2 regions of the Alkalibacter saccharofermentans DSM 14828 genome follow, and region 1 is predicted to be linked to the other one. Evidence: riboswitches for the same ligand, from Rfam matches in the RefSeq annotation. Region 1 holds a riboswitch; the other holds the start of a gene.
What was found. A riboswitch is a leader RNA that binds a small molecule or an ion and turns the genes downstream of it on or off. The one in region 1 is predicted to bind cobalamin.
Positions count from the first base shown of each region.

Region 1 (7,398 bases):
ACAAAAGAAAACATCATAAGGGTTGCAAAAAAGATGTTTTATGAAATGGGATATACAAAATCAACGGTACAGAAAATTGCAGATAATGCTAATATTCCTTTGGGTTTGATACCTTATTACTTTAAGACCAAGGATAATATCGTCCTTGAAATTAATTCAAAGTTTTTCTTGGTTGTTTATGAATTTGTAAACAACAGACTCAATATCAAAAGAAATTCGTACCTTAAACTGTATATAGTGACATCGATATACTATGATTTGATACTAAGTGATACCCGAAACAGAAAGTTCTTTTATGAGGTATTAAGAAACAAGTCGAATTTCAGGTCTCTGAGCTTCAGTGTCGAAAGGATATACAAGATGATTGCCAAGGAGTTTGAACTCGATTATGACCAAAAGGATATAGACTGTATTATGATATCAGAGTTCGGAGCCAGAAGAGAGCTGCTTTTAAATTACTGCGAGGGAAACCTTGGCGTGGAATTAGAATATTTGCTAAAGAAGCTTTCTTCTCTTACCGGTAGACTTTTCGGCATCAATGGTGAGATAATTGACGATTATCATAATCAGTGCATGGAGTTTATGAAAGAACATGACTATAGTTATATAAAATTTTTAGCTTAAAAGTAACAGCCGCCCCATATATTCTTCGGGGCGGCTGATTTCATGACCGTTTATTTAAAGAAGTCCTTGCTTCGCCTATCATATAAAGGGAACCGACAAATAAGTAAGCTTCTTGAGAATCTGAGTTCAAAGCCAAAGCTGCGGCAGAATCGATGGATTCTAGTTCTTCGGCACTCATATTTAAATTCACCTTAATGTATTCCGCTAGCTCATGTGCGGGAAGCGCCCTTGGATTCACCGGCGTAACAGTAAAGAATTTCTTGGTAAATGGTGCGATTTCCTTAAGCATGGGACCGTAATCCTTATCTCCTAAAATCCCTATTACAACATTGATTTTTTTATTTAGATACCTAGTAAGAGTCTTAGTCAAAGCTTCAAACCCGTTTAGATTGTGAGCGCCGTCTATGATAGTCAGAGGGCTTTCGGTTATGCGCTCGAAGCGTCCGGGGAAAACTATGGAAGACATTGACTCTCTGATTGCATCTTTCGAAACAGCATATCCTTTTTCCGCCAGGATTTCTAGGGCAGTCAAAGCGGTTAAAGAATTAGTGACCTGGTGATCGCCAAGAAGGCTCAACTTAAATTCTAAATTTGAGAATATGCTGTTTTCTTTTGTATAAATAATAAATTGACCGTTTAAGTCAGCAGATTGCAGACTAATGTCAGATGCATTGGGCAGAATCAGGCAGGAGCCTGTTTTGTCCACCTTTTCTTTGACAACCTTCACGACTTCATCCCCTTGTGGATACAGCACTACTGTTGAGTTGTCTTTTATGATACCTGCTTTTTCAAATGCGATTTTTTCAAGGGTATCTCCAAGATACTGGGTGTGATCCATTCCTATTGAGGTTATGACCGAAACGACGGGTGTCGGGATTACATTCGTAGCATCGAAGCGGCCCCCCATGCCTACTTCAAGCACTACGATGTCTACATTTTCATTTGAGAAGTATTCGAATCCTATTGCAGTGACAAGTTCAAATTCCGAAGGTGAGGGATGACCTTCCGCCAACATTTGATCTACGGCAGATTTCACCTTGGATGTGACCTTTGCAAGTCTTTCTTTGGGTATCTGATTGCCGTCTATTTGAATTCTCTCAGTGAATTCCTCGAGATATGGAGATATGTATAGTCCGGTTTTGTAGCCGCTTTTTGTCAAAGCGTTGCTTATCATGTGGCTGGTTGATCCTTTGCCGTTGGTTCCAGCTATGTGAACGTATTTCAGATTCTTGTGGGGATCGCCTAAATATTTTAGCAAAAGAGTTATGTTGTCTAGACCCAGTTTGATGCCAAACATGTAAGTGCCATGGATATATTCAAGTGCCTGCTGATAGTTCATTGATGATGCTCCTTTCGGTTTTATGTATTCAATCTACGGGGTTCTCTACTGAATATGGTTTTATAAATTGCCATTTTGTTTCTGCTGTGATTATAGCTATGAATATGATTGCACATCCTAAAATCATCTTGGGGGAGAATGCATCTCCAAGAAGAAGAATAGCCATGAAGCTTCCGAAAAAAGACTCCAATGAAAGCAGGACAGCAGCATGGGTGGAGCTTGTGTGCTTTTGAGCTGTGTTTTGAAGCAAAAAAGCTAAAAAAGTACTAAAAACCCCTAAAAACACTACGTCCGTCAAGTAGGATGTCGGCATGGAAAAAGCCTGTTCTCCCGTGGAAAGCCTCCACAAAGCCGACATGAGAAAAGTAGTCGCAAACTGAATGATGGTCAATTTTATCGGATCGTAGAATTTGGAAAAAAAGCCAATTGAAAGTATATGGCATGCAAAGAAAAATGCACATATCAGGGTCAGGACATCTCCCTTGTTCAAGAACATGGAGTTTTGAAAGTCCAAAGTTAAAAATGCTATCCCCGCAAACATCATAATTGCAGCAACTAGGTTGTATGTATCAGGCTTGTCTTTTTTTATCAGCCAATAAATCCAGGGAACCATGATGACATTGGTGCCTGTTAAAAATGCCTGTTTGCCTGCTAATGTATACTGGAGGCCTGCTGTTTGAAATGCAAATCCTAAAAACAAAAAAACTCCTATCATCCCACCTGCTTTTATGTCATTAAAGCTTAATTCTAACGCTTTTTTATGGAAGACGACAAAAGATATCAAGGTTGCAAGACCGAAACGTATTATCATAATGTCTGTAGGGGAAAAATTTGAAAGAGCGTTCTTTGTGGCAACAAACCCACTTCCCCAGACAAACGCCGTTAAAATCAATCCCAAATCCGCAAATAATATTTTTTTGTTGTTCATATGTTCATTCTCCTAACTTTAAGTCAAAAATAATTATATCAGAATTCATTCTCCAATAACAGTTGATTAATATCACTGTTTTTCACATGAATAAAAAAAAGTTATGAAAAACGTTTACTTCGTGTTAGAATAACTCTAGAGGTATTGAGTATGCTTAAATTAGACAAAAAAGAAATCGATGAGGTTTTAGAATTGTTGAAAACAGAATATGGAAATGCAGGACCGATGCTTAACTTTACCACTCCCTTCGAATTGTTGATAGCTACTGTACTCTCAGCTCAATGCACGGATATAAGGGTAAACATAGTCACCGAAAAGCTTTATAAGATGGCAAATACCCCGGAGGGCATTTTGGAGTTGGGAGAGAAAAAGCTTCAGGATACAATAAAAAGCTGTGGGCTGTACAAGACAAAGGGCAAAAACATACTATCGCTGTGCAAAATACTGATAGATAAGCATGATTCCCAAGTGCCCATGGATATTAATGAACTCACAGCACTTCCGGGAGTTGGAAGAAAAACTGCGAACGTGGTTATGAGCAATGCCTTTGGAATACCGGCTATAGCAGTTGATACCCACGTTTTTAGGGTAGCAAACAGAATAGGATTAGCCTGTTCTAAAAACGTATTGTCAACTGAGAAAGACTTAATGGAAGCCATACCCAAAGCGATTTGGTCCCAGGCCCATCATTGGTTGATCTTTCATGGAAGACAAATTTGCAGCGCAAGAAGCCCAAAATGCGTCGAATGCTTTTTAAAGAATTATTGCCTATACTATCGTGAGGGATGATGGAGATGAAGATTAAGAAAAGATCTGCAGTTTTGATTATTGCTGTTTTGGCTCTAGGATTGCTCTTGGTATTCATGCCGATGATGTCAGATCCTTTTGTCAGCATGTCATTCAAAGGGATGATTGTGTTTTCAAGCATATTGCTTGTCGCAGTGTTCGCCAAAGTCTTGGTTTTTTCATTTTTAAAAACTGAAGACAAGACAGGAAATGACGAAGCATCAGGTTTTTGAAAAAGCCTATGAAAAGGATTACAATGGTTTTGGAAACAATCTTCATTCACTTGGTATTGTGTAATATTGGTCTTTATGGTAACATTAAATCTATAATTTAATAAATGTAGTAGTCAAGGTGTTAATACTTAATAGGGAAAGTGGTTAAAATCCACTACAGCCCCCGCTACTGTGAGTGTGGACAAAAGTTCTAATATCCACTGTCTTAATTGATGGGAAGGAGAACTAAGGATGAAGCACAAGTCAGGAGACCTGCCTCGACAATTTATTTACCTACGGAGGGGAGGATTGCGAAGTCTGTGTTTTTTGGAAACCTTCTCAGCTTGCGGCTGGGATTTTTTTGTTTGTGCATAAGATATTAAGAACCAAAAAAAAAGGAGGCGCAATAAATGAGAAAATTAAATAAATCATTAGTTTTATTTTTGGCATTTGCAATGCTGGTAAGCTTTGCTGCATGTAGCAATTCTGAGGGAGGCGATCAAACAGGAGGATCGTCGGATAGCATTTATCCCTTGACTATAACGGATGATCTTGGCAATGAGGTCGTAATAGAATCTGAGCCTGAAAAAATAGTATCTGTTGCTCCGAGCAGTACGGAAATAATATTTGCATTGGGATTAGGGGAAAAATTAGTAGGCAGAAGCGAGTTCTGCAACTATCCTGAAGAAGCTGCAGAAGTTGAAGTGGTAGGTGGGTTTTCAGGACCAAACACTGAACTTATCTTGGAGCTTGAGCCGGACGTGCTGTTCGCAGCGGGTTCAGTTCCTGAGGAAGAGAAGATTTTGCTCGAAGGGGCTGGCATCAAAGTCATAGTGTACAATCCTGAAGATATAGACGGCGTATTAAAAAATATTGAGTTGACGGGCAAGGTGCTAAACGTTTCAGAAACAGCTTCAGACATTGTGGAAAGCTTGCAGGCAAAAAGACAAGAAATAGTAAGCATGGTGTCAGGAGAAGAAGCGAAGCGGGTATTTATAGATCTGGGGAGCTTCATATCTGCAGGAAGCGGGTCATTTATAGATTCAATTCTTTCTGAGCTTGGAGCTGAAAATGTAGCTGCAAAAGGCGAGGGGCAGTGGCCTACCCTTACGTTAGAGCAGGTTGTGGACGCAGATCCCCAAGTATACATTTCCCTATACCCTACGATTGAAGAGCTCAACGAAACTCCGGGGTTAAGTGAGGTTTCTGCATTCCAAAACGACCAAGTAGTGGTCATACCCTGGGGAATTGAAGAACACGATTTCGTTCAAAGGCCGGGACCTAGAGTCATTCAAGGTCTAGAATTATACGCAGAGATAATATACCCTTCGTTATTTGAATAAATCGATCCAGGGGCGCTGTTTTTGCGCCCCTGGATTTTAAAAACTTCAATATTTATGAAGACAAGATAAAGGTGGCAGATACAAGTGAAAAAGTTATCCAATAAAAAACTTGCAATGTTAGTGTCGATATTGTGTTTTGCCGTGGTGATATTCTCTACAACTATAGGTATAGCAGATATAAGCTTTATTCAGACCATAAAGATCCTGCTGAACAGGATTTTGTTAATGGACATGGATATGGAAGGCATCAAGTCATCTGCATCCGCTATCATTTGGCTCATAAGATTTCCGAGAGCACTGCTTGCTTTTTTCGTAGGAGGCTCTTTGGCGATCTGCGGAGTTTCGTATCAGAGCATTTTCAAAAATCCCATGGCGGATCCTTACATCCTAGGTGTTTCATCAGGAGCTGCATTGGGTGCTACTGTGGGGATTGTGGCCAGGCTGGAGTTTTACATCTTCGGACTGAATGCAATATCCATACTGGCTTTTATAGGTGCGACAGGATCGTTGTTTTTGGTGTACAACATATCAAGGGTAGGAAAAAAAGTACCTGTAAACACCCTTCTGCTAAGTGGCATAGCAATCGGTCAATTTCTATCTGCAGCAATATCCCTGATGATGGTTTTCGCCAATGATCTGCACCGGATAATATTTTGGACCATGGGCAGTTTCAATGCAAGAAGCTGGAGCCAGCTGATAATGGTCCTGCCTTATGCGCTCATAGGTTTTGCAGTGATATTTTCCACCCAAAGGGAGATGGATATCATGCTTTTGGGAGAAGATACAGCAGCCCAATTGGGGGTTGATACTGAAAGGCTAAAAAGGAAAATACTCGTTACTACAGCACTTGTTACAGCAGCTTCTGTAAGTGTGACAGGTATCATAGGTTTTGTAGGCCTTATAATTCCCCATATAGTAAGGATATTTACGGGACCGAAGCACATCTACCTTATACCCTACTCCTTTGTGGCTGGAGGGATTTTTATGATATTGTGCGACACGCTGGCAAGGTCGATGATCAGCCAGGAAATACCCGTGGGTATAATTACGGCGCTTTTTGGTGGACCTTTTTTTGTATACCTGTTGAAACAAAGAAAAACAGGGGGATTATGATATGATTACTCAACTTTCTCTAGAAAACATAACAGTGGCTTATGGCGAAAAAACCGTGCTCGAGAACCTGACCATAGGAATCAACCAAGGAGAATTCGTAGGAATAATAGGCCCCAACGGCTCGGGTAAATCTACATTGATAAAAGCGATCACAGATATAATTGATATTAAAAATGGAAAGATAAGTATCGACGGAAAAATCAACAGTAAGCTTAGCAGAAAAGAAAGAGCAAGACTTGTGGCAGTAGTTCCCCAAGAGTTCAATGTGGATTTTGAATTTAATGCTTTCGATATCGTGATGATGGGCAGAAACCCTCATGTTTCTAAAGACAAGAAAAATCCTTCCAGGGATTACGATATCGTTTACGAAGCGATGCTCATGACAAATACTTGGCAGTTCAAAGACAGGTATTTCAACCAACTCAGCGGCGGGGAAAGGCAAAGGGTGATCATAGCCAGAGCCATAGCGCAACAGTCTAAGATAATACTGCTAGATGAACCCACTTCTCACTTGGACATCCATCATCAGCTTGAAGTGCTGGAGTTGGTAAAGATGCTCAACAAGAACAGAAACGTTACAATACTAGCAGTTCTTCACGACATAAATATGGCGGCCAGGTTCAGCGACAGGCTCATACTGTTAAATGACAAAAAAGTCATTGTAGATGGAACACCGGAACAGGTTATTGATGAAAAATATCTTGGCAGGGTCTACGAAATGGAGATGCTGGTACGTAGAAACAAGATGCTATCTACCAAGGAAGTGGTTCCGATACGGGTAATCAAAGGCAAGACAGAGCTAGCGAGAACTAGAATACATGTAATTTGCGGCGGAGGAAGTGGCGAGCAGATACTGGAAAGCCTTAATTCCAAAGGTTTTGAAGTTACCTGTGGGGTAGTGAACAAAGGTGACAGCGATTGGGATATAAGCAAAATGATAGGAATCTCTTGTGTGGAATGCAAACCTTTCAGTGAAATAGATGATAAAAGTCATCTAGAAAATATTGAGATGGTAAAAAGAGCAGATTATATTTTGGTTACCGACGTGCCATT
Region 1 covers NZ_FQTU01000009.1:58,279-65,676, forward strand. The annotation lists gene BUB93_RS07325 (TetR/AcrR family transcriptional regulator) at 1-624, shown strand, start outside; gene BUB93_RS07330 (bifunctional folylpolyglutamate synthase/dihydrofolate synthase) at 665-1,963, opposite strand; gene BUB93_RS07335 (DMT family transporter) at 1,992-2,891, opposite strand; gene nth (endonuclease III) at 3,042-3,680, shown strand; gene BUB93_RS07345 (hypothetical protein) at 3,686-3,910, shown strand; cobalamin riboswitch at 4,010-4,184, shown strand; gene BUB93_RS07350 (ABC transporter substrate-binding protein) at 4,300-5,232, shown strand; gene BUB93_RS07355 (FecCD family ABC transporter permease) at 5,317-6,345, shown strand; gene BUB93_RS07360 (ABC transporter ATP-binding protein) at 6,347-7,398, shown strand, end outside.

Region 2 (7,398 bases), on a different contig from region 1:
ATAACGCAGGAACTACCACCGAATATAATCTTGAGGATCTTCCCGTTGAGGACATACAAAAGATTTTTGAAGTGAACCTGTTTGGAACGTTCTACTGCACCAAGTTCGCCCTTCCCCTAATGAAGGAAAACGGGGGTACTATCATAAACATCTCCTCAACAAGCATGTATACAGGGGCCGGTGGAGGCGCCCATTACGCTGCATCCAAATCTGCGCTTTTAGGATTTACCAGAAACCTTGCAAAAGATTACGGCCAATACAATATAAGGACCAATTCAATTGCTGTGACTATGGTTAATACCGAGCTTTTGATTAACAGAAAGACTGGAGACTTAAAATCAAAGATCGAAAGCGTGCCTGTCAAGAGACTTTGCGAGCCTGAGGAGGTAGGTTATCTTACTGCCTTTTTAGCATCGGACATGGCGGGGTATATAAATGGTGAGGTCATAACTATGGACGGCGGAAGAACGTACGCATAGATAAATATAATATATGGGGTGAGAAGATGAAAGCTTTGGTTTTGGAAGGCAAGGAGAAGTTTGTATACAAAGACGTGGAAATGCCTAAATGTCCTAAGGATGGGCTGTTATTGAAAGTCGATTCTGTGGGGCTTTGCGGTTCGGATGTGAGAACGTATTTTCACGGCCACCATCACGTGACTTATCCATGTATTCTTGGGCATGAAAATGCAGGAACGATAGTGGAAGTAGGTTCTGAGGTAGAAGGCTTTGAAAAGGGAGAAAAAATTATCGTAAATCCCGTTTTGCCTTGCGGCAAATGCTGGTATTGCCAGAAGGGCTGGCAGCATCTGTGCTCCGACAGATTGACGTACGGGCACCAGATTCAAGGCGGCTTTGCAGATTACATGGTGGTACCCGGAATAGGGCTTGAGCGTGGACAGGTAATCAAGATTCCTGATGGAGTATCAACCGATGATATCGTAATCGTGGAATTATTGTCTTCTGTAATCAACTCCCAAGAGTTTGCAGATGTGACTTTAGGAGAGACAGTTGCCATTTTCGGTGCAGGTCCTATCGGGTGTCTCCATTCTGAGATTGCTAAGCTAAGAGGCGCAAAAAAAATAATAATGATCGATATAAATGAAAACAGGCTGGAGCTTTCAAAAAAGTTCAGCGGAACAGACTTTATAAATTCCAAGGAAACCAACTTGCAGGAAGAGGTTATGAAGCTTACTGAAGGCTTTGGCGTGGACGTGGTCATATCTGCCACACCTTCCGTGGAGACCCAGGCACAGGGCATCGACCTTTTAAGAAAAAGGGGTAGGCTGGTTCTGTTTGGGGGCGTAAGCGCCGAAAACCCATATACCACTCTTGACAGCAACAAGATACACTACAACGAGCTTTCTGTTCTTGGCTCATTTGCATATGGTCCAAACAATTTCAAGAAGGCATTTGATATCGTGGCAGGCAAGATGATAAACGTGGATGGGTTTGTCACCCACGTGCTTCCTCTAAAAGATGCGGTAAAGGGTATTGAAGAGATAAAATCCGGAAGGGCGCTAAAGGTCGTCTTAAAGCCGGGTATGGAATAAAAAAAGCGCGTACGCGCTTTTTTTATTGCACAAGAAACTCGCTCATATCCATAATTTCCGCATCTTCAGGATAGGCCAGGTCATCGGCAGTAAGCTCATTTACTCTCATGTTCCTAAAGTAGTATTCGCTTTCGTATTCATCGGAGTGGACTATCATTTTAACAATTATTCCAGTGTCCCTCCATATGTAGTACTTTGCATAAACATCCATGGCATCGTATTCAAATACATCCACGGTTTTCCCGTCCAAGGTTTCAGAACCTTTGTATAAAATACCCTCATAAACTTCTTCTTCGATCTCGTCGGCGGCTATAAAAGGCGTGTAAAAATCTTCGTTTTCGGATATGGGCATCAAGACCAGCTGGTTCGTTTCCTTGGTATAAATACCCATCTGTTCCTCTGAAGGCTTAATGAAAATGGCCTGATCCTGGTTCTCGAACTTCATGTCTCCACCTAAAAACCAGAGTTGGCTGGTAGGGAAGTCTTCCCCATTTACATTAACCTCCATCTCGAAATAATAGTTTTCGTAGATGCCTTCTGCTTTTAAGGAATCTTCAAAGGTTATATCTTCTTCGGATTCTGATGAGCCTTCACCGTTGTCGGTAACTTGCGATCCATTTGTGTCCCCATTGCCCCCACAGGCTGCTAAGCTCAGAATCAGCAATGCTGCAAGCAAAAAAACCAAAAACTTTTTCATTTTCATTGTTACATCCCCCTCGAGCTGGTATAATGTACGAGCCCAATATTTTAGGTGTGATGAGCACCTCTTAACTAAATTATATCACCACCTGTAACTTATCAAAAGAAGATTTGATCTTCTTGTGTGCTTAAATAACGCTGCATTATTATTGACACAACATATAGTGCGTGATATGATAATTCAAACAATATATGTACATTTGGTGTCTGCGCTGCAAGCGCGGATGAAAAGGGAAGCAGGTGTGATTCCTGCACGGTCCCGCCGCTGTAATGGATGAGTTTTGGCAAATAGCCACCTGAAAGGGGAAGGCTGCCGGAACGATGAAACTAAGTCAGAAGACCTGCCAAAGGGAGTAGCGCCGATACTCTACGGACGATAGAGGGTGCGAAGCGTTGTCTTTTTCGACTGCTCCGACCTTTGTCTGGAGTTTTTTTATTGGCAAATATCAAAAACAAGGGAGATAATGATGATAACAAAAATCAAAAAAAGAGACGGCAGGGAGGTTCCCTTCAACATAGGCAAGATTGCAGATGCCATATATAAGGCTGCAAGCGCAGTTGAAGGAAACAACTACGATATGGCCATGGAATTAGCTGAAAAAGTGGCGATTTATGTCCAAACTGACCTAAATACTAAAATACCCACAGTGGAACAGATACAAGACAGCGTGGAAAAAGTCCTCATTGAAGAAGGTCACGCCAAAACGGCGAAGAAATATATTTTATACAGAGCTGACAGAACAAAGGTCAGGGAGATGAATACAAGGCTTATGAAGGTATATGAGGATCTTACCTTCAAGGATGCAAAGGACAACGATTTAAAGCGTGAAAACGCAAATATAGATGGAGATACAGCAATGGGCACGATGCTGAAATACGGTTCAGAGGGAGCAAAGCAATTTTATGAAATGTTCGTGCTGAACAAGGATCATGCTGAGGCTCACAATAAAGGGGAGATACATATTCACGACATGGATTTTTTGACCCTAACGACCACGTGCTGCCAAATCGACTTGGACAGGCTATTTAAAAACGGATTTAGCACAGGCCACGGATTTTTGCGGGAGCCAAACAGCATACACAGCTACTCAGCCCTCGCATGCATAGCCATACAGTCTAATCAAAATGATCAACATGGAGGACAGAGCATACCTAACTTTGATTATGCAATGGCAGCAGGGGTTAAGAAGACATATGAGAAATGCTACTTCGTAAACCTTTCTAAAGCCATGAGTCTGCTTTTGGATATTGAGGATTCGATGGATGTAGCTATAAAGATAAAAGAAAAGCTAAAGAAAGAAAAAAATCTTTCCCCTACCTTGGAAGACAACGGAGAGTACCTTGGAGAAGAGCTCAAAGAGCTTGAAAAAATAGCGCCGGATAAAGCTTTGGCAAAAAAGATTCAAAGATTTGCAGGCAAGAATGCCATTATAGAGACAGAAAAAAACACATATCAGGCGATGGAGGCTTTTGTTCACAACCTTAACACAATGCACAGCAGAGCTGGTGCTCAGATACCTTTTAGCTCAATCAACTATGGCCTTGATACCACTCCTGAGGGCAGGATGGTCGTAAAGAACCTTCTCCTTGCTACAGAGTCCGGACTTGGAAACGGAGAAACTCCGATTTTTCCGATTCAGATATACAAGGTAAAGGAAGGCATAAACTACAACAAGGAAGATAAGAACTACGATCTATTCAAGCTTTCCTGCAAGGTCAGCGCAAAGAGGCTTTTCCCCAACTTTTCCTTTATAGATGCACCTTTTAACCTGAAGTATTACAGAGAGGGAAGGCCGGAAACTGAAATTGCCTACATGGGCTGCAGGACAAGGGTCATAGGAAACACCTTCGATCCGGATAGGGAGATAACCTACGGCAGAGGAAACCTAAGCTTTACCACTGTAAACCTTCCGGCTATTGCCATAGAATCCAAGGGAGATAAGCAGGAGTTTTTCAAGCTTCTTGACGAAAAAATCGACCTGGTAATCGCACAGCTAAGGGAACGATACGAAATCCAAGCACAAAAGAAGGTTAAGAACTTTCCATTCCTTATGGGACAAGGAATATGGATAGATTCTGACAAGTTGGGCCCCGAAGACGAGATAAGGGAAATCATCAAGCACGGGACACTTTCTACAGGCTTTATAGGACTTGCGGAGTGCTTAAAGGCCCTTGCGGGAAATCACCACGGTGAATCTGATATTGCTAGGAAGCTAGGTATCGAGATAATATCCCACATGAGAAATAGAATGGATGAAGCCAGCAACAGAGAAAAATTAAACTACACTTTAATCGCAAGTCCGGCAGAAGGTACGGCTGGTCGGTTTGTGAGGATGGATAAAAAGCGATACGGAATTATACCGGGAGTTACCGATAGGGAGTACTACACCAACGGCTTCCACGTGCCCGTGTATCATAAGATCAGCGCATTTGAAAAAATATCTATAGAAGGACCGTATCATGAACTGACCAATGCCGGTCATATCACATATGTAGAAATAGACGGCGACCCTTCAAATAACCTTGAAGCCTTTGAGAAAATCGTCAGGGCCATGAAGGAATCAGGAGTGGGGTATGGATCGATAAACCATCCTGTCGACAGAGATTCTGTTTGCGGATATACGGGAATGATAGGTGAGGTTTGTCCGTCCTGTGGCAGGAAGGAAGATCATATACCCTTTGAAAGAATCAGAAGGATAACAGGATATCTCGTAGGAACTCTAGACAGGTTCAACGATGCTAAAAAGGCAGAGGTGCATGACAGAATAAAGCACGGAGCCTCTTAGGAAGGTGAAGGGAATATGATTAGGACAGCGGGAATAGTAGAAGAGTCTTTTGTTGACGGTCCGGGAATAAGGTTCGTTGTGTTTGCTCAAGGCTGCAGTCATAACTGCACCGGGTGTCATAATCCTCACACTCATGATTTTAATGGAGGAAGTTTCATATCGATTGATGAGATCATAAGTCGCATGAGAAAAAACCCGCTGCTTGACGGTATAACTTTAAGCGGAGGGGAACCCTTTGAGCAGGCAGACAAGATGGGGCTGCTTGCTGCAAGAACGAAGGATATGGGTTACGATGTGATGGCTTATTCAGGTTATCGATATGAAGAGATACTTGAAAAATCCGAAAGAGACAAAGGGTGGAAAAGCCTTATTCTAAACACTGATATTCTTGTAGACGGGAAATTTGAACTGGAAAACAAAGATCTTATGCTGAAATTCAGGGGATCGAAAAACCAAAGAATAATAGATGTTAAAGAGTCGATGAAAATCGGCAAGACGATAATATTAGATTAAAAAAAGGACAGCCAGAGCGTGTAGCTTTGGCTGTTCCTTTTGATAGTTAAATTATTTTGTACCACACGTTCATGCTTTCGATGTCTCCTGAAATGTTGGTGTTGTTTATCAGCATCCCGCCGAAAGCATAGCCGGCCTTTGCAAATGTTGCATTCATTCCGTGGGACTTGGCCCGTGCTATGGTGTATAGAGTCTTAAAGCCGAGGGCTTTCATGGACTTTTCCATTTCAAAGAGAAGAACGAGAGCGAATTTCTTGCCCCTATAATTTGGCAAGGTGGCAAAGTCGGTCATTTCGCAGTTTTTATATTCCGGGTCGGTTTCGCTTGAAGACAAGGCGACAAGCTTTTTGCCTTGGAATATCCCGTAGTAATGGATGTTTTCTTCCATGGTTTTTATTAGATAATCTGCATCGTGTATAGGAAATGGATATGTTTTGAAGACTCTTTTGTAAAGCCCTGCCATTTCAGGGGCATCTTCTTTTGTCAATTTCTTAATCACATGTCCATCTTCCAGTGGAGGCGGATCGACTTTCGCTTTTGATCTTGCAGTTGCCAGAACATCATCCAGGAGAGCGCTGTCGTTAATCAGTCCCCTTGCATGGTCCATATATTTGCCCAAGAAAACATAGTCTTCCTCGCCGCTTTTGTAGTTTGGAATCTTGGCTTCACGAGTATATCCTGCAGTAAGGAATATGCTTTCTTTATTGAGCGGAACTTTTGCAAAAATCTTCGAATAGCTGTATTTGTCCGCCAAATCTTTAAGGCTGTCTATAATTTTAGTCTCGTCCCTGTAGTCGTATTTCATAAGGTAAATCCTGTCGTTGTCTTTACCGTGTTGTATCAGACTATGGCCTAAAAATTCTACTTTATCTCCCATTTAAGATGCATCTCCACTATTTCGGGTATCCCTTTCAAGGTTTTCCGGCGTTAATGTTATTTCTTCCTCGTAGTCGCTTAGAAGCTTTGAGATGCCGATTGTTTTATATTCTAAATCGTCATTCTCGGTTTTAAGCGTAAGGTTGCAGTTTTCACACTCAAGATCGCACTCATTGTGCTTGTAGTCATCAGGCATCTTGTAGGTGGTTATTACACCCTCGTAGTTTCTAAGGATGACCTTATTTGTAGACCAGGATATCAGATACGACGGCATAACAGGAATCTTTCCTCCACCACCGGGAGCATCGATAACGTATGTAGGCACGGCAAATCCGCTTGTATGTCCCCGTAGGTTCTCCATGATTTCTATGCCTTTTCCTACATTTGTCCTAAAGTGCTCCAGACCTTCGGAAAGGTCGCACTGGTACAGGTAGTAAGGTCTAACCTTATTTGCTGTCAGTTTGTGAACCAGTCTCTTCATGATTCTCGGACAGTCGTTTACGTCTCTTAGAAGAACAGATTGATTTCCCAGAGGGATTCCCGCCCCTGACAGCTTCTTAAGAGCTCTCCTAGATGAGCCCGTTATTTCTCTCGGGTGATTAAAATGGGTGTTCAGCCAGATGTTGTCGTATTTTTTTAGTACTTCCACCAGCTCGTCTGTAATTCTATAAGGAAGCACTACCGGCATCCTAGAGCCTATTCTAATGACTTCCACATGTGGTATTTCTGAAAGCTGGCTTAGTATCCAGTCCAGGTAATCGTCTGATAGCATCAGAGGATCTCCACCTGATATAAGGACGTCTCTTACCTGAGGCGTGTTCTTTAAATATTCGATGCCCTTTAAGATAACTTCCTTTGAAGGTATGGAATCAACGTCTCCAACCTTTCTTTTTCTGGTACAGTGCCTGCAATACATCGCACATACGTTGCTTATATGAAATAAGACCCTGTCTGGATAACGATGCGTGATTC
Region 2 covers NZ_FQTU01000007.1:74,984-82,381, forward strand. The annotation lists gene BUB93_RS06210 (SDR family NAD(P)-dependent oxidoreductase) at 1-479, shown strand, start outside; gene BUB93_RS06215 (zinc-binding dehydrogenase) at 506-1,552, shown strand; gene BUB93_RS06220 (hypothetical protein) at 1,575-2,255, opposite strand; cobalamin riboswitch at 2,436-2,614, shown strand; gene BUB93_RS06225 (anaerobic ribonucleoside triphosphate reductase) at 2,719-5,037, shown strand; gene nrdG (anaerobic ribonucleoside-triphosphate reductase activating protein) at 5,053-5,550, shown strand; gene ablB (putative beta-lysine N-acetyltransferase) at 5,597-6,427, opposite strand; gene kamA (lysine 2,3-aminomutase) at 6,428-7,398, opposite strand, start outside.
Region 2: it holds a riboswitch for cobalamin, as region 1 does, so the genes downstream of both, BUB93_RS06225 (anaerobic ribonucleoside triphosphate reductase) here and BUB93_RS07350 (ABC transporter substrate-binding protein) in region 1, are expected to answer to the same signal.